Regions from separate parts of the Streptomyces sp. NPDC047017 genome, predicted to be linked through region 1. Evidence: predicted binding sites of a transcription regulator. Region 1 holds the regulator's gene; the other holds the start of a gene.
The links. Region 1 encodes HrcA, which represses chaperone genes, less so after heat shock. Its sites were predicted from a motif close to TTNGCACTCNGNNNNNCNGAGTGCNAA; they were not measured.
Positions count from the first base shown of each region.

Region 2: groES (co-chaperone GroES) is a predicted target of HrcA. The motif match lies at 7,635-7,661, and genes of this name have one in related genera.

Region 1 covers NZ_JBEYVW010000020.1:89,503-103,971, reverse strand. Annotated here, with positions in the region: gene rpsT (30S ribosomal protein S20) at 295-561, opposite strand; gene lepA (translation elongation factor 4) at 830-2,698, shown strand; gene ABZ858_RS29325 (long-chain fatty acid--CoA ligase) at 3,075-4,949, shown strand; gene ABZ858_RS29320 (ATP-binding SpoIIE family protein phosphatase) at 5,592-7,487, shown strand; gene hemW (radical SAM family heme chaperone HemW) at 7,537-8,769, shown strand; gene ABZ858_RS29310 (DUF3097 domain-containing protein) at 8,864-9,667, opposite strand; gene ABZ858_RS29305 (MBL fold metallo-hydrolase) at 9,700-10,431, opposite strand; gene hrcA (heat-inducible transcriptional repressor HrcA) at 10,579-11,595, shown strand; gene dnaJ (molecular chaperone DnaJ) at 11,596-12,732, shown strand; gene ABZ858_RS29290 (nitronate monooxygenase) at 12,911-14,053, shown strand; gene ABZ858_RS29285 (16S rRNA (uracil(1498)-N(3))-methyltransferase) at 14,050-14,469, shown strand, end outside.
Region 2 covers NZ_JBEYVW010000013.1:179,654-194,122, forward strand. Annotated here, with positions in the region: gene ABZ858_RS22430 (response regulator transcription factor) at 578-1,189, opposite strand; gene ABZ858_RS22435 (WhiB family transcriptional regulator) at 1,572-1,904, shown strand; gene ABZ858_RS22440 (LysR family transcriptional regulator) at 1,975-2,871, opposite strand; gene ABZ858_RS22445 (MOSC domain-containing protein) at 2,951-3,631, shown strand; gene ABZ858_RS22450 (SDR family oxidoreductase) at 3,717-4,490, shown strand; gene ABZ858_RS22455 (ester cyclase) at 4,650-5,348, shown strand; gene groL (chaperonin GroEL) at 5,437-7,062, opposite strand; gene groES (co-chaperone GroES) at 7,180-7,488, opposite strand; gene ABZ858_RS22470 (polysaccharide deacetylase family protein) at 7,889-8,713, opposite strand; gene ABZ858_RS22475 (polysaccharide deacetylase family protein) at 8,710-9,687, opposite strand; gene ABZ858_RS22480 (methyltransferase domain-containing protein) at 9,779-10,966, shown strand; gene ABZ858_RS22485 (MscL family protein) at 11,147-11,572, shown strand; gene ABZ858_RS22490 (hypothetical protein) at 11,838-12,113, opposite strand; gene tsaD (tRNA (adenosine(37)-N6)-threonylcarbamoyltransferase complex transferase subunit TsaD) at 12,110-13,240, opposite strand; gene rimI (ribosomal protein S18-alanine N-acetyltransferase) at 13,246-13,716, opposite strand; gene tsaB (tRNA (adenosine(37)-N6)-threonylcarbamoyltransferase complex dimerization subunit type 1 TsaB) at 13,761-14,414, opposite strand.

The sequences.
Region 1 (14,469 bases):
CGGCTCACCGGACCGTCCCCGACCGGAACGACAGCGCCGCCCGCTGCGGCAGCCCCGCGCCCGCTGCGACAGCCCCGCGCCCGCTGTGGCAGAGCCCCCCGCTGCGGCAGCCCCCCGCACAGCCCGAAGGCCCCGGCCGCTCCCTCCGAGAAGGGGAAGCCGCCGGGGCCTTCGGTTCAAGCCGGTGGACCCATGCCCGCGTGGCGAACGCAGGCCGCGCACGGGTCCGGGGTGCCGGTCGGGGGCGGATGAGAGAGGGCCCGCCCGGTTCCGTCCGGCGTCAAGTCGGGAAACTCAGCCCTTGAGCGCGATGACCTTGGAAGCCAGCGCCGACTTCTTGTTGGCGGCCTGGTTCTTGTGGATGACGCCCTTGGAGACGGCCTTGTCGAGCTGGCGCGCGGCAGCGCGCTGGTACTCGGTGGCCTTCTCGACGTCACCCGCGGCAGCGGCCTCGCGGGCCTTGCGGATCGCGGTCTTCAGAGAGGACTTGGCGGCCTTGTTGCGCAGCCGCGCCTTCTCGTTGGTCTTGATCCGCTTGATCTGGGACTTGATGTTCGCCACGAATGAGCCTTTTCAGGTTCTGGCACGGGGCCGCTGGGGTCCCGCAACCGGTGATTTCTTGGGTCGTGCCTCGCGCTGAGAGGGCATGAGACACAGCCGCCCACACTACCAGCGGCCCGCCCGCGGCCCAAACCGGTGGCCGCTCCCCGGTCGCCGCTCCCTGGTCCCCGCCGGGCATGGGACCATGGAAAGACTACGTATCGATCCGACCCGAGACCGCAGACGCACCAGCAGACGTATGCGGACGCCTCAAGAATCAGGACCCTGCGTGCCCGCGACCCCCAGCCATGTGCCCGAGCCGAGCCGTACCGACCCGGCGCTGATCCGCAATTTCTGCATCATCGCGCACATCGACCACGGCAAGTCCACTCTCGCCGACCGGATGCTGCAGCTGACCGGTGTGGTCGAGCAGCGGCAGATGCGCGCCCAGTACCTCGACCGCATGGACATCGAGCGCGAGCGCGGCATCACGATCAAGTCCCAGGCGGTGCGTCTGCCGTGGGCTCCCACCCACGACCCCGGCAACACGCACATCCTCAACATGATCGACACGCCGGGGCACGTCGACTTCACCTACGAGGTCTCCCGGTCGCTGGCCGCCTGCGAGGGCACCATCCTCCTGGTCGACGCGGCCCAGGGCATCGAGGCGCAGACCCTCGCCAACCTCTACCTGGCGATGGAGAACGACCTTACGATCATCCCGGTCCTGAACAAGATCGACCTGCCGGCCGCGCAGCCGGAGAAGTTCGCCGAGGAGCTGGCGAACCTGGTCGGCTGCGACCCCGACGACGTGCTGAAGGTGTCCGCCAAGACCGGCTTCGGCGTGGAGGCGCTGCTCGACCGGGCGGTCGAGCGGATCCCGGCGCCGGTCGGCGTCAAGGATGCCCCCGCCCGCGCGATGATCTTCGACTCGGTCTACGACTCCTACCGGGGCGTGGTGACGTACGTCCGTGTCATCGACGGCCAGCTCAACAGGCGCGAGCGGATCCGGATGATGTCCACCGGTGCCACCCACGAGCTGCTGGAGATCGGCACCAACTCCCCGGAGATGCTGCCCGCCGACGGCCTGGGCGTCGGCGAGGTGGGCTATCTGATCACCGGTGTGAAGGACGTCCGCCAGTCCAAGGTCGGTGACACCGTCACCAGCCAGCACAAGGGCGCCACGGAGGCGCTCGGCGGGTACAAGGACCCCAAGCCGATGGTGTTCTCCGGGCTGTACCCGCTGGACGGGTCCGACTACCCGGAGCTGCGCGAGGCGCTGGACAAGCTCCAGCTCAACGATGCCGCGCTGGTCTACGAGCCGGAGACCTCCGCCGCCCTCGGCTTCGGTTTCCGCGTCGGCTTCCTCGGCCTGCTGCACCTGGACGTGATCCGCGAGCGGCTGGAGCGCGAGTTCGGCCTCGACCTGATCGCCACCGCCCCCAACGTGGTCTACCGCGTGATCATGGAGGACGGCGCCGAGATCACCGTCACCAACCCGAGCGAGTTCCCCGAGGGCAAGATCGACGAGGTGTACGAGCCGGTGGTGCGGGCCACGATCCTCGCGCCCACCGAGTTCATCGGCGCGATCATGGAGCTGTGCCAGACCCGGCGCGGCACGCTGCTCGGCATGGACTACCTCTCCGAGGACCGCGTCGAGATCCGCTACACCCTGCCGCTCGCGGAGATCGTCTTCGACTTCTTCGACCAGCTCAAGTCGAAGACCCGCGGCTACGCCTCGCTGGACTACGAGCCCACCGGCGAGCAGTCCAGCTCCCTGGTCAAGGTCGACATCCTGCTGCACGGCGACAAGGTGGACGCCTTCTCGGCGATCACCCACAAGGACCAGGCGTACGCGTACGGCGTCCGGCTCGTCGCCAAGCTGCGCGAGCTGATCCCGCGGCAGAACTTCGAGGTGCCCGTGCAGGCCGCCATCGGCTCGCGCGTGATCGCCCGCGAGACCATCCGCGCCATCCGCAAGGACGTCCTCGCCAAGTGCTACGGCGGTGACATCTCGCGCAAGCGGAAGCTGCTGGAGAAGCAGAAGGAGGGCAAGAAGCGCATGAAGATGGTGGGTTCCGTGGAGGTTCCCCAGGAGGCGTTCATCGCGGTGCTCTCCAGCGACGACAGCGCGGGATCGGCCAAGGGCAAGAAGTAACCGGCCCTCGCCCGCAGCGGGCGCGCGCCGGCCCGGTGGACCGGGTGAATCGGGGTCCGTCGTACGCAAGTACGGCGGACCCCTTCGCGTGCGGACCCCCGCGACGTGGGGGAACTGACAGGCCACAGCCCCTTACGCGGTGGCCGGTCGCCCTTTACTCTGATGCCTGCTCCATAGTTACTCGTGAGTTAAACAACAGCCGAGACCAACAGCCGAGACCAACAGCCCGAGACCAGCGGTCCGTGACCGACAGCCCGAGACCAGCGGTCCGAGGCCGACGGTCCGGAGACCAGCAGCCCGAACGACCAGTCACCCGTGAGTCAACCCAGCCGTACCTGAGCCAGCCGCCGCACTGTCGCGGGCCCCGGAGGATGTCGTGAGCGACGCACAGACCCTGATCGAGAACCGTCCGCCGTCCGTGGCGGCCCTCTTCCTGGAGCGCGTGGCGGCCACACCGGACGCCGAGGCCTACCGGTACCCGGTGCCGGCGGCCTCCGGTCAGGGCCCGGACGAGTGGAAGTCGCTCAGCTGGGCGCAGGCCGCCGAGCGTGTGCACGCCGTCGCCGCCGGCCTCATCGCGCTGGGCGTACGGCCCGAGGAGCGCGTCGCGCTCGCCGCCTCCACACGGGTGGAGTGGCTGCTCGCCGACCTCGGCATCATGTGCGCGGGCGCGGCCACGACCACGATCTACCCGCAGACCAACGCCGACGAGTCCGCCTTCATCCTCGCCGACTCCGAGAGCAAGGTGCTCATCGCGGAGAACGCCGCCCAGCTGGCCAAGGCGGCCGAGAAGCGCGCCGAGCTGCCCGACCTGCACCATGTCGTCGTCATCGACCCGGCGGGCGTGCGGAGCGACGAGCGGGTGCTCACCCTCGACGAGCTGGAGCGGCGCGGCACCGCCTACCTGGACGAGCACCCCGAGCTGATCAAGGAGCGGGTCGGCGCGATCACCAAGGACCAGCTCGCCACCCTCATCTACACCTCCGGCACCACCGGCCGCCCCAAGGGCGTGCGCCTCGCGCACGACAGCTGGGCGTACATGGCGAAGGCGATCGCCTCCACCGGCCTGATCGGGCCCGACGACGTGCAGTACCTGTGGCTGCCGCTCGCGCACGTCTTCGGCAAGGTCCTCACCTCCGGGCAGATCGAGGTCGGGCACGTCACCGCTGTGGACGGCCGCGTCGACAAGATCATCGACAATCTGCCGGTGGTCCAGCCCACCTACATGGCGGCCGTGCCGCGCATCTTCGAGAAGGTCTACAACGGCGTCGCCGCCAAGGCGCGGGCCGGCGGCAACGCCAAGTACAAGATCTTCCAGTGGGCCGCCGAGGTCGGCCGCGAGTACGCCAAGGTCACCCAGGACAACTTCAAGCGCACCGGCCTGCACTCCGCGCCCTTCGCCCTGGCCGCCAAGCACAAGGTCGCCGACACCCTCGTCTTCTCCAAGATCCGCGAGGCGTTCGGCGGGCGGCTGCGCGCCTGCGTGTCGGGCAGCGCCGCCCTGGCCCCGGAGATCGGCTACTTCTTCGCCGGCGCCGGCATCCACGTCCTGGAGGGCTACGGACTCACCGAGTCCTCCGCGGCCTCCTTCGTCAACCCCGGCGAGGCGTACCGCACCGGCACCGTCGGCAAGCCGCTGCCCGGCACCGAGGTCCGGATCGCCGACGACGGCGAGATCCTGCTGCGCAGCCCCGGCATCATGCAGGGCTACCACAAGCTGCCCGAGAAGACCGACGAGGTGCTGGAGTCCGACGGCTGGTTCCACACCGGCGACATCGGCGAGCTGTCCCCGGACGGCTACCTGCGCATCACCGACCGCAAGAAGGACCTGATCAAAACCTCCGGCGGCAAGTACATCGCGCCCGCCGAGGTCGAGGGCCAGTTCAAGGCGGTGTGCCCGTACGTCTCCAACATCCTCGTGCACGGCGCCGACCGGAACTTCTGCACCGCCCTGATCGCCCTCGACGAGGCCGCGATCGAGGAGTGGGCCCAGGAGAACGGCCTGGGGGGCAAGGCGTACGCCGAGATCGTGGCCGCCCCGCGGACCGTCGAGATGGTCGAGGGCTACGTCAAGCAGCTCAACGAGGGCCTGCAGCGCTGGCAGACCATCAAGAAGTTCCGCCTCCTGCCGCGCGACCTCGACGTCGAGCACGGCGAGATCACCCCGAGCCTCAAGCTGAAGCGGCCGGTGGTGGAGCGCGAGTACAAGAACCTGATCGAGGAGATGTACGCGGGCACACGGGAGGCGTGACGCCTGCCCGGCGGGGGCGCGGGGCGCCACCGGGGGCGCGGGCAGCCACCGGGCGCACGGGCAGCCACCGGGGGCCGAGCCCCTCGGCGGCCCGCGCCTGCCGACGGGTGCCCGGCGGGCGAGCCTTCCGCGCGGCGTCTTCGCCCCCCGGGTCTTCGCCCGCCGGTGCGGCGTCTTCGCCCCCCGGGTCTTCGCCCGCCGGTGCGGCGTCTTCGCCCCCCGGATCTTCGCCCGCCGGTGCGGCGTCCTCGCCCCCGGTCTTCGCCCGCCGGCGCGGTGGCCTGGACCAGCGGATACGCCTCTGCCCGCGCGGCTCGGCGAACGCCGCCCCGGCCTGCGCGGCTCCGCAGAGGCCCCGGCGCCCCACACTGCCCTACGGGCCCCCGGCCCCGACCTCCCGACGCCCGTGCCCCCGACCGGCGCGGCTCGGCACCGTGCCCCCCGCCCCGCGCGCGCCGCCCCCACGCCCACCCCTGACCACACCTGTCCTTCCCCGTCCGGTTGCGTCCGCCCCGGGCGTTCTCCTAGCACAGTTCTCCCGCGCGGCTGTCCACTTCGGTAACTCATCGCTCACGAGTGCAGCCGGTCTGTCACTCTGTCGGTGTCGGTGAACCGTTTCGTGCGCATGCCCGGGAGTTGCAGATGGGGGCCATTCCGACACAGCGGGAGACCGTCTCCCGTGCCTTCGAGGTACCCGGGCACCTGGACCCGGGGACGTACGCGCAGGTGCGTTCGTCGCTGCCCGGCAGCCCCGTCGCGCCCGGTTCCGCCCGCGCCCTGGTCCGGGCGGCGTTCAGGGAGTGGCGGGGCCTCGGCCTGGCCGTGCCCGACCGGCTGGCCGACGAGGTCCTGGTGGTCGTCAGCGAGCTGGTCACCAACGCCGTCGTGCACGCCGGCACCCACGTCGAGCTGAGCTGCCGGCTGGAGCCGGACACCGGCGCGTGCGTCGTCGAGGTGTCCGACCACCACCCCTCGCGCGCCCCCCGCGACCACGCCCGGGAGACGTCGTACGAACCGGCGGAGTACGGCCGCGGCCTCCATCTGGTCGCCGCGCTCGCCGAGGAATGGGGCATCACCTACCGCACCGGCGCCAAGACCGTGTGGGCGCGGCTGCCCGCGGAGGCCGCCCCCGAGCCCTCCGGCCCGGCCGGGGACCCCGGACTCGGCGTCGCCGCCGTCCTCGCGCCCGAGCCCCAGCGCGCCGAACGCGACCGCGAGTGGCTGGGCCGCGGCGCGCTGTCCTTCCTCGCGGAGGCATCCGACCTGCTCGCCGGGCAGCTCGACGAGAATCTGGTCGCCGCGCTCACCGGGCAGCTCATCGTGCCCCGGCTGGCCGACTGGTGCGCGGTGTGGCTGGAGGACGAGTCCACCGCCCGCTGGGGCTCGCTGAGCCACGGCGAGGACGGCGGCTGGAGCGAGGGCGCGCCCGGCCCGCGGCTCGCCCGGGTCTGGCACGGCACCGAGAACCGCATCGAGGAACTGCGCCGGGCCCTGGAGAAGGACCCGCCGCCCGCCACCGACGACCCGCCGCCCGGCGGCCCCGAGCCCTACCCCTGGCCCGGCCAGGCGCTGGGCCCGCGCGAGGCCGAGGGCGCCGCGCTCGCCTACCGGCTGGTCGCGGGCGGCCGGCCGCTCGGCACCCTCGTCATCGGCCGGGCCGGGCTGCTCCGCTTCCCCGACGAGATCACCGGCCTGGTGGAGGACCTCAGCCGCCGGGTCGCGCTCGGCATCGGCGCGGCCCGGCAGTACGCCCGCCAGGCCACCATCAGCGCCGTGCTCCAGCGCGGGCTGCTGCCCGGCGCGGTCGCCGAGATCCCCGGCCTGCGCAGCGCCCTCGTCTACGAGCCGTGCGATCAGGTCGGCCCCAGCGGCGACTTCTACGACCTCTTCCCGGCCGGCGACGGCCGCTGGTGCTTCGCGGTCGGCGACGTGCAGGGCAAGGGCCCCGAGGCCGCCGTGGTCATCGGGCTCGCCCGGCCCTGGCTGCGGCTGCTGGCCCGCGAGGGGTACGGCGTCGCGGACGTCCTGGACCGCCTCAACCAGCTCCTCCTGGACGACGCCACCGAGGCCGCCGACGCCGCCGCCCGCGCCCTGGCCGGCCCGGTCGCCCCCGGCGACGGCCCGCAGACCCGCTTCCTGTCCCTGCTCTACGGCGAGCTGGCCCCCTTCGAGGGCGGCGTGCGCTGCACCCTCGCCTGCGCCGGGCACCCGCTGCCCCTGCTCCTCACCCGGGCAGGCGACGTCCGCGCGGTCGCCCGCCCGCAGACCCTGCTCGGTGTCATCGAGGACGAGACCTACGTCTGCGACACCTTCGAGCTGCGCCCCGGCGACACCCTGCTGTGCGTCACCGACGGGGTCACCGAGCGGCGCTCGGGCACGCGCCAGTTCGACGACGGCGACGGACTCGCCGCCGCCCTGGCCGGCTGCGCCGGGCTCGACGCGGACCTCGTCGCCGAACGCATCCAGCGGCTGGTGCACGAGTTCGGGGAGCGTCCGCCCGAGGACGACCTGGCCCTGCTGGTGCTCCAGGCGGAGTGAGCCGCGGGCGATCCGCGGGCGACCCGCGCGGTGCTGGACAATGGAGGGCATGCCTTCCGCACTCCCCGACGGCGAGCCCGTCCCCGCCGACGGCGCGCTGCCCACTCCCGCGCTCGCCGGGGCGGCCGACCGGCCCCTCGGGTTCTACCTGCACGTCCCGTACTGCGCGACCCGCTGCGGCTACTGCGACTTCAACACGTACACCGCCACCGAGCTGCGCGGCACCGGCGGCGTGCTCGCCTCGCGCGACAACTACGCCGAGACCCTCGCCGACGAGGTCCGGCTCGCCCGCAAGGTGCTCGGCGACGACCCGCGCCCGGTCCGCACGGTCTTCGTCGGCGGCGGTACGCCCACCCTGCTCGCCGCCGGCGACCTCGTACGGATGCTGGCGGCGGTCCGCGACGAGTTCGGCCTCGCGCCGGACGCCGAGATCACCACGGAGGCCAATCCGGAGTCGGTCGGCCCGGCCTACCTCGCCGCCCTCCGGGAGGGCGGCTTCAACCGGATCTCCTTCGGCATGCAGAGCGCCCGGCCGCACGTCCTGCGGGTCCTCGACCGCACCCACACCCCCGGCCGCCCCGAGGCGTGCGTGGCCGAGGCCCGCGCGGCCGGCTTCGAGCATGTCAACCTCGACCTGATCTACGGCACCCCCGGCGAGTCCGACGACGACTGGCGGGCCTCCCTGGACGCGGCCCTGGCCGCCGGGCCCGACCACGTCTCCGCCTACGCCCTCATCGTCGAGGAGGGCACCCAGCTCGCCCGCCGCATCCGCCGCGGCGAGATCCCCATGACCGACGACGACGTGCACGCCGACCGCTATCTGATCGCCGAGGAGACGCTGTCCGCGGCGGGCTTCGACTGGTACGAGGTCTCCAACTGGGCCACCTCCGAGGCCGCCCGCTGCCTGCACAACGAGCTGTACTGGCGCGGCGCGGACTGGTGGGGCGCGGGCCCCGGCGCGCACAGCCATGTGGGCGGCGTGCGCTGGTGGAACGTCAAGCACCCCGGCGCGTACGCGGCGGCCCTGGCCGACGGCCGCTCCCCGGGCGCCGGACGCGAACTCCTCACCGCGGAGGACCGCCGGGTGGAGCGGGTCCTGCTGGAGCTGCGGCTGCGGGAAGGCGTCCCGCTGGACCTGCTGCACGAGGCGGGCCTCGCCGCGTCCCGCAGGGCACTCTCGGACGGCCTGCTCCAGCGGGAGCCGTACGACAGCGGCCGGGCGGCCCTCACCCTGCGCGGGCGGCTCCTCGCGGACGCGGTGGTACGCGATCTGGTGGACTGAGCCGCACCAGCCGCCCCAGCCGCAGTCGCACCAGCCGCACTGAGCCGCACCGGGTCACGCGGCCTGCGGCCTGCGGGCCGCGCCCGGCCCCGCCCTACCCCGGCTCGGTCACGAAGTCGATCAGTTGCTCGACCCGGCCCAGCAGCTCCGGTTCCAGGTCCTTGTACGACCGCACCCGGGCGAGGATGCCCTGCCAGGCGGCGCCCGTGTTCTCCGGCCAGCCGAGGGTCCGGCAGACGCCGGTCTTCCAGTCCTGGCCGCGGGGCACCCGGGGCCAGGACGGGATGCCGAGGGAGGACGGTTTCACGGCCTCCCAGATGTCGATGTACGGGTGGCCGACGACCAGGGCGTGCTCGCTGGTCACCGCCTCGGCGATCCGCCACTCCTTGCTGCCCGGGACCAGATGGTCGACCAGGACGCCGAGGCGGGCGTCCGGGCCGGGCGCGAACTCCTCGACGATCGCGGGCAGGTCGTCGACGCCCCCCAGGTACTCCACGACGACACCCTCGATACGCAGGTCGTCGCCCCACACCTTCTCGACCAGCTCGGCGTCGTGCCGGCCCTCCACATAGATCCGCCCGGCACGGGCCACGCGCGCGCGTGCGCCGGGGACGGCGACGGAACCGGAGGCCGTACGGGCGGCGCGCACCGGGCCGGCGGCGGCGCGCACCAGCGTCACCGGCCTGCCCTCCAGCAGGAACCCGCCCGGCTGCAAGGGGAAGACCCGGTGCTTGCCGAAGCGGTCCTCCAGGGTCACCGTGCCCGCCTCGCAGCGGATCACCGCGCCGCAGAAACCGGTGGCCGGCTCCTCCACCACGAGCCCCGGCTCGGCCGGGACCTCGGCAACGGCCTTCGGCTTCTTCCAGGGAGGGGTCAGATCGGCGGAGTACTGGCGCATTCGAGTGACGATAGGGAGAGCCAGGACGATGATCAGCGCGACACGCCGAAGCGCGCCGCCAGCGCGTCCCGCTGCGCCCGGACGAAGGCGGCGTCGACCACCGCGCCGTGCCCGGGCACGTACAGCGCGTCCTGGCCGCCCAGTTCCAGCAGCCGGTCCAGCGCGGCGGGCCACCGGGACGGCACCGCGTCGGGACCCGCCTGGGGCTCACCGGACTCCTCGACGAGGTCGCCGCAGAACACCACCGGCCGCCCGCCCGGCACCACCACGGCGAGGTCGTGCGCGGTGTGGCCGGGACCCACGTCCGCGAGCAGCGCCTCCCGCCCGCCGCCCAGCGGCACGGCCAGCCGGTCCGCGACCTCGCGGCCGGGCCGTACCAGCGCCGCCGCGGCCTCCTCGGCGGCCCGCGCGTCCAGTCCGTGGCGCACCGCGTCCGCGCGCAGCTCCGCGCGCCCGCGCTCGTCGCCGAGGACGACGCACGCCCCCGCGGCGGCGAAGACCTCGGCCTCCGGGAACTCCGCCGCCCCGAAGACATGGTCGAAGTGGGCATGGGTCAGCGCGAGAAGTGTCACAGGGGAGCCCGCCAGTTCCCGCGCCCGCGTTCGCAACCGTGCGCCCTCCGCGCGGCTCGACCCCGCGTCCACCAGCAGCGCCGCCCCGTCCCCGACCACCAGCCCCACCGTGCAGTCCCAGCCAGGCAGGCGCACCCGCCCCACCCCGTCCGCGATCCGCTCCCAGCCGACCTCTTCCCAAGTGACCGTCATACCCGGACGCTAGCGTTCCCCGGCGGCCGGCCGCCCCGGCCTTGCCCGCCCCGTACCCGACGGCCGTACACTGGGCCCGGGAATGCTGGCACTCGTATGCGCCGAGTGCCAGGCGGGAGCCGAGGGACGACTCTGGAGGTGTGCGCGATGCTCAGTGAGCGAAGGCTTCAGGTGCTGCGCGCGATCGTCCAGGACTACGTCGGCACCGAGGAGCCGGTCGGCTCCAAGGCCCTCACCGAGCGGCACAACCTCGGCGTCTCACCGGCCACCGTCCGCAACGACATGGCGGCCCTGGAGGACGAGGGCTTCATCGCCCAGCCGCACACCAGCGCGGGCCGTATCCCCACCGACAAGGGGTACCGCCTCTTCGTCGACAAGCTGGCCGGGGTCAAGCCCATGACCGCGCCGGAGCGGCGCGCCATCCAGAACTTCCTGGACGGCGCCGTCGACCTCGACGACGTGGTGGCCCGTACGGTGCGGCTGCTGGCGCAGCTGACCCGACAGGTCGCCGTCGTGCAGTACCCGTCGCTGACGCGTTCGACCGTGCGGCACGTGGAGCTGCTCTCCCTCGCGCCGGCGCGGGTGATGCTGGTGCTGATCACGGACACCGGCCGGGTCGAGCAGCGGATGGTCGACTGCCCGGCCCCGTTCGGCGAGACCTCGCTGGCGGACCTGCGGGCGCGGCTCAACAGCCGGGTCGCCGGCCGCCGTTTCGCGGACGTGCCGCAGCTGGTGGAGGACCTGCCCGACGGCTTCGACCTGGAGGACCGCGGGACGGTCGCCACGGTGCTGTCCACGCTCCTGGAGACCCTCGTCGAGGAGAACGAGGAGCGGCTGATGATCGGCGGCACCGCCAACCTCACCCGCTTCGGGCACGACTTCCCCCTCACCATCCGGCCCGTGCTGGAGGCGCTGGAGGAGCAGGTCGTCCTGCTGAAGCTGCTCGGTGAGACACAGGACCAGGGCATGACCGTGCGCATCGGTCACGAGAACGCCCACGAAGGACTCAACTCCACGTCCATCGTGTCGGTCGGTTACGGTTCGGGGGGCGAGGCAGTGGCCAAGCTCGGCGTGGTCGGACCGACCCGCATGGACTACCCGGGAACGATGGGAGCGGTACGCGCAGTGGCACGGTACGTCGGACAGATCCTGGCGGAGTCGTAAGTGGCCACGGACTACTACGCCGTTCTCGGCGTGCGCCGCGACGCGTCGCAGGATGAGATCAAGAAGGCGTTCCGGCGGCTCGCGCGCGAGCTGCATCCGGACGTCAACCCCGATCCGAAGACCCAGGAGCGGTTCAAGGAGATCAACGCCGCCTACGAGGTGCTCTCGGACCCGCAGAAGAAGCAGGTCTACGACCTCGGCGGCGACCCGCTCTCGCAGTCCGGCGGGGCCGGCGCGGGCGGCTTCGGCGCCGGCGCGTTCGGCAACTTCTCCGACATCATGGACGCGTTCTTCGGCACGGCCTCGCAGCGCGGGCCGCGCTCGCGCACCCGCCGCGGCCAGGACGCGATGATCCGGCTGGAGGTGGAGCTGGACGAGGCGGCCTTCGGGACGACCAAGGAGATCCAGGTCGACACGGCCGTCGTCTGCACCACCTGCAACGGCGAGGGCGCGGCGCCCGGCACCACCGCGCAGACCTGTGACATGTGCCGCGGCCGCGGTGAGGTCTCGCAGGTCACCCGGTCCTTCCTGGGCCAGGTCATGACCTCCCGGCCCTGCCCCCAGTGCCAGGGTTTCGGCACGGTCGTGCCGACCCCGTGCCCGGAGTGCGCGGGCGACGGCCGGATCCGTGCCCGCCGCACCCTGACGGTGAAGATCCCGGCGGGTGTGGACAACGGCACCCGCATCCAGCTGGCCGGCGAGGGTGAGGTCGGCCCCGGCGGTGGCCCGGCCGGCGATCTGTACGTGGAGATCCACGAGCTGCCGCACTCGACCTTCCAGCGGCGCGGCGACGACCTGCACTGCACGGTCACCATCCCGATGACCGCGGCGGCCCTCGGCACCAAGGTGCCGCTGGAGACCCTGGACGGCCTGGAGGAGGTCGACATCCGGCCCGGCACCCAGTCCGGCCAGTCGATCCCGCTGCACGGCCGGGGCGTCACGCACCTGCGCGGCGGCGGCCGGGGCGACCTGATCGTGCATGTCGAGGTCACCACCCCGACCAAGCTCGACCCGGAACAGGAGCGCCTGCTGCGCGAGCTGGCCGAACTGCGCGGCGAGGAGCGCCCGACGGGGCAGTTCCAGCCCGGCCAGCAGGGCCTGTTCTCACGGCTGAAGGACGCGTTCAACGGCCGCTGAGGCACCGCGGCGAAGGCCGTACGGGCACAGCGGGGGGACACGTCCGGGCAGGGTGGCGGACACGTCCGGGCACGGCGGCGGACCCTGGAGGCAGCCACTGATCACGGTGGCTGCCTCTGGCATATGCCAAGGGATGCCCGGATTCGGAGCCGTGCGCAGGACGTGACACCATGCGCACATGTCCTCCGCACTGTCCGCGCTGACCGATCTCTTCCCTCATCCGATCGTGCAGGCACCGATGGCGGGCGGCCCCTCCGGGCCGCAGCTGGCCGCCGCCGTGTCCGAGGCCGGCGGGCTGGGCTTCCTGGCCGCCGGGTACAAGACGGCCGACGGCATGTACCAGGAGATCAAGCAGGTGCGCGGGCTGACCGGCCGCCCCTTCGGCGTGAACGTCTTCATGCCGCAGCCCGAGCACGCGGAGTCCGGCACCGTCGACCTCTACGCCCAGCAACTGGCCGGCGAGGCCACCTGGTACGAGACGGAGCTGGGCGATCCCGAGTGCGGCGGCGACGACGGCTACGACGTCAAACTCGCCGTCCTGCTGGACGACCCGGTCCCGGTGGTCTCCTTCCACTTCGGCGTGCCCACCCGCGAGATCGTCGACTCCCTGCACCGTGTGGGCAGTCACGTCCTGGTCACCGTGACCACCGTCGAGGAGGCCCTGGCCGTGCGGCGGGCGGGCGCGGACGCGGTGATCGCGCAGGGCGTGGAGGCCGGCGGCCACCAGGGCGCCCACCGCGACCGGCCGGAGAACGACGGCGCGGGCATCGGCGTGCTCTCCCTGGTCGCCCAGGTCCACGAGGCCGTCGACCTGCCGGTGATCGCCGCCGGCGGCATCATGCGCGGCAGCCAGATCGCCGCCGTCCTGGCGGCCGGCGCGAGCGCCGCCCAGCTCGGCACGGCCTTCCTCGCCACCGCCGAGTCCGGCGCGCACGCCCTGCACAAGCAGGCCCTGACCGACCCGCTGTTCCCGCACACGGAACTGACCCGCGCCTTCTCCGGGCGCCCCGCCCGCGGCCTGGTCAACCGCTTCCTGCGCGAGCACGGCCGGTACGCGCCCGCCGCCTACCCGGAGGTCCACCACCTCACCTCGCCCCTGCGCAAGGCCGCCGCGAAGGCCGGTGACCCGCAGGGCATGGCGCTGTGGGCCGGGCAGGGCCACCGCATGGCCCGCGCGCTGCCCGCCGCCGAGCTGGTGGACGTACTGGCGGCCGAACTGGACGCCGCCCGGACAGCGTTGTCCGCACCCGGCCCGGCCGGACACGGCCAGGCGGGTCACGGCCAGGCGGGTCACGGCCAGGCGGGAGGTGAGCGGCGATGACCAAGCCGGTGTTCGTCGTCGACCGGCTCGACGGCGTCGGCCCCGAGTGCGTGGTCGACGGACCCGAGGGACGGCACGCGGTCGCGGTCAAGCGGCTGCGGCCCGGCGAGGAGGTCGTGCTCACCGACGGGCGCGGACGCTGGACCGAGGGCGCGGTGAAGGCCGCCGAGGGCAAGGACCGCCTCGTCGTGGCCGGCCTGGAACCCGTGCGCGAGGAGCCCCCGGAGTCCCCGCGCATCACCGTCGTCCAGGCGCTGCCCAAGGGCGACCGCGGCGAACTGGCCGTGGAGACCATGACCGAGGTCGGCGTGGACGCGATCGTGCCGTGGGCGGCCTCCCGCTGCGTCACGCAGTGGAAGGGCGAGCGCGGCCTCAAGGCGCTCGGCAAGTGGCGGGCCACCGCCCGCGAGGCCGGC
Region 2 (14,469 bases), on a different contig from region 1:
CGCCGACCACACCCCCGACAGACCACTTCCCGCAGACGACTTCCCGCAGACCGATTTCCACGGACCAGTTCCCGCAGGACATTTTCCGCGGACCACTTCCCGCAGACCATTGTCCGCGGACCACTTCACGGCACCGGGCGTCCGACGACCCGGCGACAGCCGGCGGGCCGGTGACACCGCCGGTCCGGCGAAGACCGGCGGCCCGGTGACCTCCGGCGGCCCGTGCCGACCGGCACGCCCCACGCATCCCTCGCGTCCCGCCTGCCCCGCACGGCGCGCTCGCCCGGCGCCGCCCCGCGCGCGGCGCGCACAGCGCGTCCACCCGCACAACCGACCGGCTGGATGTACACCGGACCGGCCGGTCCCCGCCGCCGGAACAACCGCCGAAGGCACCGGCGGCAGACCCACCAGAAAATCAGAAGAATCATCGGCAGATCCGCCGGAGCAACAGCCGGCAGAACCGCCGAAGACCCGCGGGCGACCCGCCTGGCGACCCGTCCGAAAGACGGCCCGTTCACCGGGCCGGGCCCGCTCGGGTGCGGCCCGGCCTTCGGACAGGCCCCCATGGGGATCGGCCCTAGCGGACCAGGCCCCACCGGAAACCGAGTGCCACCGCGTGCGCGCGGTCCGAGGCGCCGAGCTTCTTGAACAGCCGGCGGGCGTGCGTCTTGACGGTGTCCTCGGAGAGGAACAGCTCACGGCCGATCTCCGCGTTGGAGCGGCCGTGGCTCATGCCCTCCAGGACCTGGATCTCGCGCGCGGTGAGCGTGGGCGCCGCGCCCATCTCGGCCGAACGCAGCCGGCGCGGGGCAAGCCGCCAGGTGGGGTCGGCCAGGGCCTGGGTCACGGTGGCCCGCAGCTCCGCGCGCGAGGCGTCCTTGTGCAGGTAGCCGCGGGCACCGGCGGCGACGGCGAGCGCCACACCGTCGAGGTCCTCGGCGACCGTGAGCATGATGATCCGCGCACCGGGGTCGGCGGACAGCAGCCGCCGCACCGTCTCGACGCCGCCCAGTCCGGGCATGCGTACGTCCATCAGAATGAGGTCCGAGCGGTCGGCGCCCCAGCGGCGGAGGACTTCCTCGCCGTTGGCCGCCGTCGTCACACGCTCGACACCGGGCACGGTCGCGACCGCGCGGCGGAGCGCCTCTCGGGCAAGCGGGGAGTCGTCGCAGACGAGGACGGATGTCATGGCCGCCCTCCGCAGCTGATGCGCGTCACCTTGAGCCTCCAGGCTGGTACGAAATCGTCACCTGTGCGGTCGACCGCCTCGGACGCCTGCCCGAGCGCTTGTGTGGTCAACCGCCTCCGCACTCTCAACGACGGTCACTCGAAAGAGTTACGGGGCCGTACGCCGTTTTCGGCACTCTACGTGAGGGAGCGGACACAGTGCAGACACAGACGTCATACCCTCAACTTTTCATCACAAGCTATGCCCCATTCAGCCCCTTTTCTTCCCGTTTCCAGGTGTCTAGGGCTAGATTCGCAATGAGTCATATTTTCATCTCCTTAGATCGGAGATGTACGGTCGTCGGCACCGTATCCGCCACCGAACGGCTACAAGGGGTCACGCAATGGCAGATTTCTCCCGCCTTCCCGGACCGAATGCGGACCTGTGGGACTGGCAGCTCCTTGCTGCCTGCCGCGGGGTGGACAGCTCGCTCTTCTTCCATCCCGAGGGCGAGCGCGGGGCGGCTCGGAGCGCTCGTGAGAACTCGGCCAAGGAGGTCTGCATGAGGTGCCCGGTCCGCGCGGAGTGCGCGGCACACGCCCTGGCGGTGCGCGAACCGTACGGGGTGTGGGGCGGGCTGACCGAGGACGAGCGCGAAGAACTGATGGGGCGGGCGCGCAACCGGCTGGTGACGGCGGCGTCGTCGTCCAGCGGGGACGCCGCCTCGAACAACTGAAGGAACGTTTCTTCTTATTCAGTCACGATCAACACGGCAGGACCGCACACCGTCACCGTCATCGTTACCGTCACCTGGCCCCGGCGCGTTCCAGTTCGTCGAGGGTGGCCGCCACCGTCGGCACCTGGGCCAGGTCGGGCAGGGTCAGGGCGACGATCTCCCGGCGCACCGCCGGTTCCAGTGCGACGGTGCGGGCGCCTCGCGGGCGCACGGACTCGACCGCGAGCTGGGGCAGTACGGCGACGCCCAGGCCCGCGCCGACCAGCCCGACCACCGCCGGGTAGTCGTCGGTGGCGAAGTCGATACGGGGCGTGAACCCGGCGCTCGCGCATGCCTCGACCAGCTGGCCGCGGCAGCGCGGGCAGCCGGCGATCCACGGTTCGCCGGCGAGGTCCGCGATGGCCATGGAGTCGGCCCCGGCCAGCCGGTGCCGCTCGGGCACGAGGCCGACCAGGCGGTCGGTGAGCAGCGGCCGTACGGCCAGGTCGTCCCATTCCTCGGCGCCCGCGGCGCCCTCGTAGCGGAAGGCGAGCGCCACGTCGCAGTCGCCCGCGCGCAGCAGTTCCACGGAGCGCGGCGGTTCGGCCTCCTCCAGGGAGACCCGGGTGCCGGGATGGGCGGCGCGCAGCGCGGCCAGGGCGGTCGGGACGAGCGTGGAGCTGCCGCTGGGGAAGGAGACCAGGCGGACCCGGCCGGCCCGCAGCCCGGCGATGGCGGCGACCTCCTCCTCGGCGGCGGTGAGTCCGGCGAGGATGCCGCCCGCGTGCCGCACCAGGGCCTCGCCGGCCTCGGTCAGCCGCATCTCGCGGCCGGTGCGGACCAGCAGGGGGGTGCCGACGGAGCCTTCCAGGGCCTTCATCTGCTGGCTGACGGCGGGCTGGGTGCAGCCCAGTTCCCGGGCCGCCGCGGAGAAGGAGCCGCTGGCGGCGACGGCGCGCAGTACGCGCAGATGGCGGGCCTCGATCACCCTTCGAGCATAAGCCAACCTTGGGCGTGATACCGAATAACGCGTCGACACTTTGACGAGCGGTCGCTACCGTGCGGGTATGAGGCTTCTTTCCGTCAACGTGGGCCGGGCGCGGGCCGTGCCGTACACCGACCAGGCGCAGGGCGTGACCGGCATCGACAAGCGGCCGGTGGCCGGGCCGGTGCGGGTGGCGGCGCCCGGCCCCAAGGGCGTCGGCGCGAGCGGGCTGGCCGGGGACGCGGTGTGCGACACGCGGCACCACGGCGGCGACGACCAGGCGGTGTACGCGGTGGCCCGCGAGGACCTGGACGCGTGGGAGCGCGAGCTGGGCCGCGCCCTGCCCGACGGCTCGTTCGGCGAGAACCTGACCACCATCGGACTGGACATCTCCGGCGCGCTGATCGGCGAGCGGTGGCGCATCGGGCCCGCGGCCGGTCCCTCGGTGCTGCTCGAGGTCACCAGCGGGCGGATCCCGTGCCGGACCTTCCAGGGCCATCTGGGTGAGAAGGGGTGGGTGAAGCGGTTCACGCTCCGGGGTGCGCCGGGCGCGTACCTGCGGGTGATCGAGCCGGGTGAGGTCCGTCCGGGTGATCCGGTGGAGATCGTGCACCGGCCGGACCACGACGTGACCGTGGCGCTGCAGTTCCGTGCCTCCACGACCGAGCGGTCCCTGCTGCCGCGCCTGCTGGCGGCGGGTACGGCGCTGCATCCGGAGTCACTGGCGGCGGCGCGGAAGTACGCGGACACGTATGTGGGCTGACGTCCGCTCGGCAGCCGGTGTGCACGGATGGGGAGGGCCTGTGCGCAGATCGGGAACCGGCCGCCGGGACCACTAACCTTTCGCCATGACAACGGCTCTGATTACGGGATCGACCGCCGGCATCGGTGCCGCGTTCGCGCGGCGGCTGGCGGCGGACGGGCACGACCTCGTCCTGGTGGCGCGCGACACCGAGCGGCTGACGGAGCAGGCGACCGAGCTGCACGACCGGCACGGCGTCGAGGCCGAGGTGCTGACCGCCGACCTGGCCACCGACCAGGGCATCGAGACGGTCGCCGCCCGGCTGGCGGACCGCAGGAACCCGGTCGACCTGCTGGTCAACAACGCGGGCTTCGGCAACAAGGGCCGCTACCTCGACGTGCCGATGGCCGACGAGCTGAGGATGCTCAAGGTGCACATCGAGGCGGTGCTGCGGCTGACCTCGGCGGCCACCGCCGCGATGCGCGAGCGCGGCCGGGGCGGCGTGGTGAACGTGGCCTCGGTGGCCGCGTTCGTGCCGCGCGGCACCTACGGGGCGTCGAAGTCGTGGGTCGTGCAGTTCACCCAGGGCGCGGCGCGCGACCTGGCGGGCAGCGGCGTACGGCTGATGGCGCTGTGCCCCGGTTTCGTGCGCACCGAGTTCCACCAGCGGGCCGGCATGGGCACGGACAACATCCCGAGCTGGATGTGGCTGGACGCGGACAAGCTGGTCGCGGCGGCCCTGGCGGACCTGGCCCGCGGCCGGTCCCTGTCGGTCCCGGACCCGCGCTACAAGGCGCTGATGGGCCTGGTGAAGCTGGCCCCGCGGGGCCTGCTGGGCGGGGTCACGTCGAAGACGGGACGCAAGTACGGCCCGCAGTGACGCACGGCGGCCCGCTGTGACGCGCGCGGCTGCGGTGCCGCGCCCGTCCGGCGGTGCCGCGCGCGGCCGGCGGCGGCCGGGCGGCGTCGTCGCCCCGGCGGCCGGCCGGTGGGAAAATGGCGGTGACACGACCGGGTCAGGGGGGCCGGAGGCGGTGCCATGACCTTCGTACAGCTCATCGAGTGCCGGACGAGCCGGCTGGACGAGATGAACCGGCTGCTGGACACCTGGGTCGAGCGGACCGGCGGCAGGCGGGCCGCGACCCACGCGCTGGTCGGCAAGGACCGCTCGGACGGCGCGCACATCGTGGAGATGGTGGAGTTCGCGTCGTACGAGGAGGCGATGCGGGCCTCGAACCTGCCCGAGACCGACGACGTCTTCCGCGGCCTGGTCGCGCTCTGCGACGAGCTGCCCGTCCTCACCGACCTGGAGGTCGTACGGGACGAGCGGTTCGCCGGGCCCGCGGTGCGCCGTTTCTTCGCGGCGCTGACCGCCGCCGGTGAGCTGCCCCCGCTCAACGACCTCATCGACGAGGACTGCCACAGCCACGATCCGGTCAACGCGCAGGACACCATCGGGCTGGACGCGATCCGGCGCGAGTACCGGATGTGGCGGGACGCCTTCGACTCCGCCTTCACCGTCGAGGACGTGCTCGTCCAGGACGACCGCGCCTGCGCCCGCTGGCGGTGGGACGCCGTGCACCGGGGCGAGTTCCTGGGCATCGCCCCCACCGGGCGGCGGGTCACCATGACCGGCACGACCCTCTTCCGGCGCGGCGCGCGCGGCACCTTCGCCGAGCTGTGGTGGCAGCGCGACCAGCTGGGCCTGATGCAGCAGCTGGGCGAGCTGGAAGGCTGAGCCGACCGGGCTTCCGGGCGGCGGACGCGCCGGTGCCCGGCACCCCCGAGGGGATGCCGGGCACCGGCGGTCAGCTGGGCGGGTCGCCTCAGTGGGCGTGGCCGTGGCCGTGGCCCGCGGCGGCCGGCTCTTCCTCTTCCTTCTTCTCGACGACCAGGGTCTCGGTCGTCAGCAGGAGGGAGGCGATGGAGGCGGCGTTCTCCAGGGCGGAGCGGGTGACCTTGACCGGGTCGATGACGCCGGCCTTGACCAGGTCGCCGTACTCACCGGTGGCGGCGTTGTAGCCGCTGCCCTTCTCCAGCTCGGCGACCTTGGAGACGATGACGTAGCCCTCCAGGCCGGCGTTCTCCGCGATCCAGCGCAGCGGCTCGACGGCGGCGCGGCGGACGACCGAGACACCGGTGGCCTCGTCGCCGGTCTTGTCGAGGTTGCCCTCCAGGACCTTCACGGCGTGCACCAGCGCGGAGCCACCACCGGAGACGATGCCCTCCTCGACCGCGGCGCGGGTCGCGGAGATGGCGTCCTCCAGACGGTGCTTCTTCTCCTTCAGCTCCACCTCGGTGGCGGCGCCGACCTTGATCACGCACACGCCGCCGGCCAGCTTCGCGAGGCGCTCCTGGAGCTTCTCGCGGTCCCAGTCGGAGTCGGTGGTCTCGATCTCGGCCTTGATCTGGGCGACGCGGCCCTCGACGTCCGCCTTGTTGCCGGCGCCGTCGACGATCGTGGTGTCGTCCTTGGTGACGGTGACGCGGCGGGCGGAGCCGAGCACGTCAAGGCCGACCTGGTCGAGCTTGAGGCCGACCTCCTCGGAGATGACGGTGGCGCCGGTGAGGACGGCCATGTCCTGGAGCATCGCCTTGCGGCGGTCGCCGAAGCCGGGGGCCTTCACCGCGGTGGCGTTGAAGGTGCCGCGGATCTTGTTGACGACGAGGGTGGAGAGCGCCTCGCCCTCGACGTCCTCGGCGATGATCAGCAGCGGCTTCGAGGCGTTCGCCTGGATGATCTTCTCAAGCAGCGGCAGCAGGTCCGCGATGGAGCCGATCTTGCCCTGGTTGATCAGGATGTACGGGTCGTCGAGGACGGCCTCCATACGCTCCTGGTCGGTGACGAAGTACGGCGACAGGTAGCCCTTGTCGAAGGCCATGCCCTCGGTGAAGTCCAGCTCCAGGCCGAAGGTGTTGGACTCCTCGACGGTGATGACACCGTCCTTGCCGACCTTGTCCATCGCCTCGGCGATCAGCTCGCCGACCTGCTGGTCCTGGGCGGACAGCGCGGCCACGGCGGCGATGTCGGACTTCTCGTCGATCGGGCGGGCCGAGGCGAGCAGGTCGTCGGAGACGGCCTTGACCGCGGCGTCGATGCCCTTCTTCAGCAGCGCCGGGGAGGCACCGGCGGCCACGTTCTTCAGGCCCTCGCGCACCAGGGCCTGGGCGAGCACGGTGGCGGTGGTGGTGCCGTCACCCGCGATGTCGTTGGTCTTGGTCGCCACCTCCTTCACCAGCTGGGCGCCCAGGTTCTCGTACGGGTCCTCGATCTCGACCTCACGGGCGATGGTGACACCGTCGTTGGTGATGGTCGGGGCGCCGAACTTCTTGTCGATGACGACGTTGCGGCCCTTGGGGCCGATCGTCACCTTGACCGTGTCGGCAAGCTTGTTGACGCCGCGCTCGAGGGCGCGACGGGCGTCCTCGTCGAACTTCAGGATCTTCGCCATGGCAGCGGGAGCCCTCTCGGAAATCTTGGGTGAAAAAGAAACTGCGCCCCGGGCGCCCGGCTTCTTATCGGTTGCGGGGGCCAAGGGCGCAGTTCACAGCGGGAATGCTGAGGTGACTTACTTCTCGATGATCGCGAGGACGTCGCGAGCCGAGAGAACGAGGTACTCCTCGTTGTTGTACTTCACCTCGGTGCCGCCGTACTTGCTGTAGAGCACGACGTCGCCGACCTGGACGTCGAGCGGAAGGCGGTTGCCGTCCTCGAAGCGGCCCGGGCCCACGGCCAGGACGACGCCCTCCTGGGGCTTCTCCTTGGCGGTGTCCGGAATGACCAGGCCCGAGGCCGTGGTCTGCTCGGCGTCGAGCGGCTGGACCACGATGCGGTCCTCAAGCGGCTTGATGGCAACCTTGGAGCTGGCGGTCGTCACGATCCGACCTCCCCCTTCGGAGATCTCACGGGGTTAACTGTCTGAGGTGGCGACCAGGTCGATCCGTCGTCGCGGGTGCCGGACCTGCCCGTCGCTGTGTTGGCACTCTCCGGTGGGGAGTGCCAGAGCCGAGACTATGACCGTCGTTAGCACTCGGTCAAGCGGAGTGCCAATTGCCTCGTGGCGCGTCGCGGGGTGGGGGCTTGTTCTGGGCCTCGGTGAGGGGTGCTGTTTCTTGTGGCGGACGTCCCTGGGGGCCGCCGCCCCCAGGCCCCCGCTTCGGCCTGGACGGCCTCGCCCTCAAGCGCCGGACGGGCCGGTCATGCCAACCCCATGTCACAGGTGGTCCGAGTCGCAGGTGGTCCGAGTCACAGGTAGTCCGGGTCACAGGTGGTCCGAGTCACAGGTAGTCCGACAGCCTGCCCGCCGTCAGGCCCTGGGTCTGGAGGGTGCGCAGGATTCGGGTGGTGCGTTCGTGCAGGGAGGCGGCGGGGTCGTCGTCGTCCGAGGTGACGAGGACGATGTCGCCGGGGCCGAGGCGGTGCGGGCCGTGGGCGAAGCGCAGGCCGGTGTCCTTCATCGACGCCCGCCACAGGACGACCGCGCGGACACCGCAGTCGGCGGCGGCGCGCAGGGTCGTGGTGTCGTACGAGCCGTAGGGCGGCCGCAGCAGGCGCGAGCGGGCGCCGAAGCGGGCGCGCAGCCGGTCGCGCTGGCCGCAGATCTCGGCGCGCTGGCCCGCGTAGGGCACCCCGCGCAGCGCGGGGTGGTCCAGGGTGTGGTTCTGCAGGTCCGCGCCGGCCGCGCGCAGCCGGGCGAAGTGCCCGGAGCCGGGTCCGGCGGCGCTGCCGGTGAGGAACACGGCGATGGGCAGGCGCAGTTCGCGGACCATGTCGACGAAGCGCGGGTCCCGTTCGGCGCCGTCGTCGTAGGTGAGGAAGACGACCCGGTCCGGGGTGTCGACGTGGTCCAGGACCGGGGGGCCGGTGCGGGTGCGGGCGGCGGTGGTGCGGGCCGGCGGGCGCGGCGGCACGGGCAGCGGGGCCGCCAGGCCCCAGCGAAGGTAGGGCCGGTCGGCCGCCGGGCTCGCGGGCCGCACCCGCTGCGCCGCCTTGCGGCCCAGCCGCTCGATCGGGTCGACGGACGGCGCGCAGCCGGCCAGGAGCAGCAGCGCGGCCGCGAGCAGGGCGGCGGCCGTGCGCCGCGGCCACGGCCGCGGTCTCACAGGTAGTCCTCCAGCCGGGCCACCGCGTAGCCGTGGGCCGTCGCGTAGTTCAGGAACCGGCGCATGTCGTCGACCATCGTGCCGTTCCACTCGTCGGTGCCGCGGAAGTGGGTGAGCACGATGTCGCCGGGGCGCAGCCGCTGGTCGTCCTCGCGGAACTCCCAGTGGTCGACGTAGACCTCCTCGTTCCAGATCGGCGCGTACCGGATGCCGCAGGACTTGGCGGCCCGCAGGGTGTCCTGGTTGTAGTTGCCGTAGGGCGGGCGCAGCAGGCGGGGCCGCTTGCCGAACTGCTTCTGCATGATGTCCTGCATGTCGCAGATCTCGCGCCGCTGCTCGTCGTAGGAGAGACCGGGCAGGTAGGGGTGGTGCAGGGTGTGGTTGTTGAGGGTGTTGCCCAGGGACTGCGCCCTGCGGAAGTAGCCGTAGTCGTCCTTGACGAGGTAGTTGCTGAGGAAGGCCGAGTAGGGGACCTTCAGCTCGTCCATCATGCGCAGGAACGCCGGGTCCTTCTCCGCGCCGTCGTCGATGGTGAGGAAGAGGATCTTGTCCTTGGTGGGGACGGTGGTGAAGACCGGGGGCAGGCCCCAGTCCTCCTGGTGGTCCACCTCGAAGCCGGCGCGGGCCTGGATGACCGGTTTGACGGCCGGGGGCGCGGGGGGCGTGAGGGGGACCTGTGCGAGCCCCCAGCGCTTGGCCGCGGCGGCGCGCGCGGCGGCGGAGGCGCGCAGCCGGGTGGCGTAGGAGTCGAGGGCGCGCGCCGGGGGCGCCTGGAGGCGCTGCTGCCCCTGGGCGGGCTGGACGGGCGCGTCCGCGCCGCTCTGCGGCCCGGAGCAGCCGGAGGCGAGGGCGGCCGCGGCGAGCACGGCGAGGGCGGCGTGCGGCGCCGCCTTGCGTCCCCGGGGGCGCAGGGGGCGCAGGTGGCGCAGCGGGCCCAGGGTGCGATTTTTGTCATTTTGTACTACTACACTCATGGCGCCGGATCCTCGCAGCCCGCGCCCCCGCCTCCGCCGCGACACCTCGGCCGGCGGCACACCATCCACCGGATTGGCCGACAATGAGCCGGTGACCGACCCACTCCACGCCTTCACCGCCCTGCTCGGCCCCGAGGGCCGCGCCCTCCTGGACGAGGTGCGCGGCACCGCCCCCGCCGACGAACTCGCCGTCGCCACCCGGCTGCGCCGCGACCACCCCGCCGAGCTGGTGTCGGCGGCGCTCGGGCAGGCCCGGCTGCGGCAGCGGGCGGCGGCGAAGTTCGGGGACGAGGACGCGGCGCGGATGTTCTTCACGGCCAACGGGGTCGAGCAGTCCACCCGGGCGAGTGTGGCGGCGTACCGGGCGCGGCGGCTGAAGGACCTGGGCGTCACCTCGCTCGCCGATCTGTGCTGCGGGATCGGCGGTGACGCGATCGCGCTCGCCCGCGCCGGGGTCCGGGTCCTCGCCGTCGACCGGGACCCGGTGACGGCCGCCACCGCCCGCGCCAACGCCGAGGCGCTGGGCCTGTCCGGCCTGATCGAGGTGCGGGAGGCGGATGTGACGGAGGTGGACACCTCGGCGTACGACGCGGTCTTCGTCGACCCGGCGCGGCGGGGCGGGCGCGGGCGCGTGTTCGACCCGGAGGCGTACTCGCCGCCGCTGTCCTGGGCCGTCGAGGCGGCCCTGAAGGCACCGCGCGCCGCCCTGAAGGTCGCCCCCGGCATCCCCCACGAGGCCGTCCCGGCGCAGGCCGAGGCGGAGTGGATCTCCGACGGCGGGGACGTGAAGGAGGCGGTGCTGTGGTTCGGCACCGAGCCGGGACTGGTGCGGGCGACCCTGCTGCCCGGCCCGCGCACCCTGCGCGGCCGCGGCCTGCCCGATCCGCCGGTACGCCCCCTGGGCCGCTTCCTGTACGAGCCCGACGGCGCCGTCATCCGCGCCCATCTGGTCGCCGAGGCGGCGGCGGAACTCGACGGCGGCCTGATCGACGAGACCATCGCCTACATCACCGCCGACACGCTGCGCCCCACCCCGTACGCCACCGCCTACGAGATCACCGACCAGCTGCCCTTCAACCTCAAGAAGCTGAAGGCCCTGCTGCGCGAGCGCGAGGTCGGCACGCTGACCGTGAAGAAGCGCGGCTCGGCGGTCGAGCCGGAGGAACTGCGCCGCAAGGCACTGCCGAAGCCGCACGGCCGCGCCGCGCTCACCGTCTTCCTCACCCGCGTCGCGGGCGCCCCCACCATGCTGCTCGGGCACCCCGCCCCGGCCGCCTGAGCCCCCGGCCGCCTCGACTCCGGCCGACCGAGCCCCGGTCGCCCGAGCCCCCGGTCGGCGGCGCTCCGGGTGCGGGCCGTGCCGTGCGCGCCGAGGGTGGAGGCGACGAGCGGGAGCCGTCGGCGGCCGGGTGGCCCGGCCGCCGCGCGGTGCCGGACGGGCGCGGAGGCGAGGGCATCGATGCTGCGGGGCTTCAAGAACTTCCTGATGCGCGGCGATGTCGTCGTCGTGGCCGTCGGCCTGATCGTGGCCCTGGCGTTCAGCACGCTGATCAAGGCGTTCACCGACTCGGTGATCGGCCCGGTCATCGCCCGGGCCCAGGGCGGCACCTCGCCCGGCCTGGGCTGGCAGCTCGGCAGGCCGGGGAACAAGGCGACCTACCTGGACATCGGGGCGTTCCTCTCGGCGCTGGTCTACTTCCTCATCTTCATGGCGGTCGTGTACTTCCTCATCGTGCTGCCCTACAAGCATTTCCAGGGCCGCAGGGGCGTGACGGTCTTCAAGGACCCGGTCCGCACCAAGTCCTGCCCGGCCTGCCTGTCGGACGATCTGCCCGAGGCCGCGCTGAAGTGCCTGCACTGCGGCACCGAGCAGCAGGCGCCCTGAGCGGAGCGACGGCGGCAGCGTCGTCCGGAACGGCAGAACGGCAGGACTACAGGACTACAGGACTACAAAACGACAGAACCCCGCCCCGGAAGACCGGGACGGGGTTCTCATGGAGCGCCGGGCAGGCCTTGCACCTGCATTTCCCCGCAGGAAGCGGGGCGTCTTTCCTTGGACCACCAACGCACTGCTCGCGGGCTTTCGTTCACCCGCTTGCGTGTAATGATCATAGCGCATCCGGGCGGTGGCGCACCACGCCCAGCCGATCTCAGCCGACCGGGCCGCCCTGCTCGTCCGGCACCGCCTCGAACCGCCAGCGGTGCACGGCCCGGGTGACCAACCCCGCGTCCGGCTCGGGCAGTTCCGGCAGCTCGGCGTCGTACGCCGCGTCCCACCACGTGATGACCAGGACCCGGTCCTGCGGGGCGCGCAGGGTCTCCCGGCGCAGCGGCCGCGGGGAGAGTGCCTGCCGCCGGGCCCAGTCGAGGAGTTCCCCGCCCCGGCCGTCCGCCGCGCGGGCCTCCCACATCAGCGCGACCGTCACGGGTACAGGTTTTCCTTGCTGACCTCGTGCACATGGTCGTGCCCGTGACTGTGACTGTGACCGTGGCTGTGCGAGGCGCCCGGGACGTGCGGGTCGGTGACCGGCAGCGAGGAGTCCGCCGACAGGTCCCAGTCGGAGGCCGCGCGGTTGCGGCCGACCATCTCCGCGCCGAGGGCGGCGACCATCGCGCCGTTGTCCGTGCACAGCTTGGGGCGCGGCACCCGCAGCCGGATGCCGGCCCGCTCGCAGCGCTCCTGGGCGAGCACGCGCAGCCGGGAGTTGGCGGCCACGCCGCCGCCGATCATCAGGTGGTCCACGCCCTCGTCCTTGCAGGCGCGCACGGCCTTGCGGGTCAGGACGTCCACCACCGCCTCCTGGAAGGAGGCCGCCACGTCCCGCACCGGGACCTCCTCCCCCGCCGCCCGCCGGGCCTCGATCCAGCGGGCCACCGCCGTCTTGAGGCCGGAGAAGGAGAAGTCGTACGCCGCGTCGCGCGGGCCGGTCAGGCCGCGCGGGAAGGCGATCGCCGCCGGGTCGCCCTCGCGCGCGTACCGGTCGATGACCGGGCCGCCGGGGAAGCCCAGGTTCAGCACCCGCGCGATCTTGTCGAACGCCTCGCCGGCCGCGTCGTCGATCGTCGCGCCCAGCGGGCGGACGTCCGAGGTGATGTCGGCGGACAGCAGCAGCGAGGAGTGGCCGCCGGACACCAGCAGCGCCATCGTCGGCTCGGGCAGCGGGCCGTGCTCCAGCTGGTCCACGCAGATGTGCGAGGCGAGGTGGTTGACGCCGTACAGCGGCTTGCCCAGCGCGTAGGCGTACGCCTTCGCCGCCGAGACACCGACCAGCAGCGCGCCGGCCAGGCCGGGACCGGCGGTGACCGCGATGCCGTCCAGGTCCCGCGCGCTCACCCCCGCCTCCTTCAGCGCGCGGTCGATGGTGGGGACCATCGCCTCCAGGTGCGCCCGCGAGGCGACCTCGGGGACCACACCGCCGAAGCGGGCGTGCTCGTCGACGCTGGAGGCGACGGCGTCCGCCAGCAGGGTGGTGCCGCGCACGATGCCGACGCCGGTCTCGTCGCAGGAGGTCTCGATGCCGAGGACGAGCGGCTCGTCCCGGGTGTCAGCCATGGTCTTCAGGTTCCTTGTACGCCGTTGACGGAGGTTGCTGGATCGGACAGGCGCATGACCAGGGCGTCCACGTTCCCCGGCTGGTAGTAGCCGCGCCGGACGCCGATGGGGGCGAAGCCGAAGCGCTCGTAGAGCTGCTGGGCGCGGACGTTGTCCACCCGGCATTCGAGCATCACCTCGGTGCACTCGAAGGCGGTGGCGGCGCGCAGCAGTTCGGTCAGCAGCCGGGCGCCGAGCCCGCTGCCCCAGTGGTCACGGGCGACCGCGATGGTCTGGACGTCGCCCTGGTCACCGGAGGCGACGAGGCCGGCGTACCCGGTGATCCGGCCGTCCTGCTCGGCCACGACATAGCGCCGGGTCGCCTCCGGGCCGCGGGAGTGCGCCAGCTCGGACCAGAACATGCCCCGCGACCAGGCGTCCTCCGGGAAGAGGGCCTTCTCCAGGTCCAGCACCGGGTCGATGTCCCACCAGCGCATCTCGCGCAGCACGTGCGAGGCGCTCCCGGTCGTCGTCGGTCCGGTCACTTCGGGGTGACCACCTTGTAGTTCTTGGGCACCTGGGCGTCCGGCCGGCGCAGGTACAGCGGCCGGGGCGCGGGCAGCTCCTCACCGGCGGCCAGCCGCTCGGCGGCCAGCGAGGCGAGAGCGGCGGCCGACACGTGCTCGGGCTCGTGCGCCTGCGGGAAGGTGTCCGGGTAGAGCAGCGCGCCCGCGCCGACCGCGGGCAGCCCCGCGACCTGGCCGGCGATGTCCGCGGGACGGTCCACGGCCGGGTCGGTCAGCCGGGTGCGGGAGTCGGCGTAGCGCGCCCAGTAGACCTCCTTGCGGCGGGCGTCGGTGGCCACCACGAAGGGGCCGGGGACGTCGGCCGCGTAGGCGAGCCCGTCGAGCGTGCACACGCCGTACACCGGGACGCCCAGGGCGAGCCCGAAGGTGTCGGCGGTCATCAGGCCGACGCGCAGTCCGGTGTAGGGGCCGGGGCCGGTGCCGGCCACGACGGCCGTGACGGCGTCCAGCTTCAGTCCGGCCTCGGCGAGGACCCGGTCGACGGCCGGCAGCAGCAGCTCTCCGTGCCGGCGCGCGTCCACCTGGGCGGCGGAGGCGATGACGTCCGTGCCGTCGTGCAGGGCGACGGTCACGGCGGGGGTGGCGGTATCCAGAGCGAGCAAGAGCACGCGAACAGCCTACGGCTCCCGGGGCGTCGGCACGGTCGCCCGGGGCGGCCACATT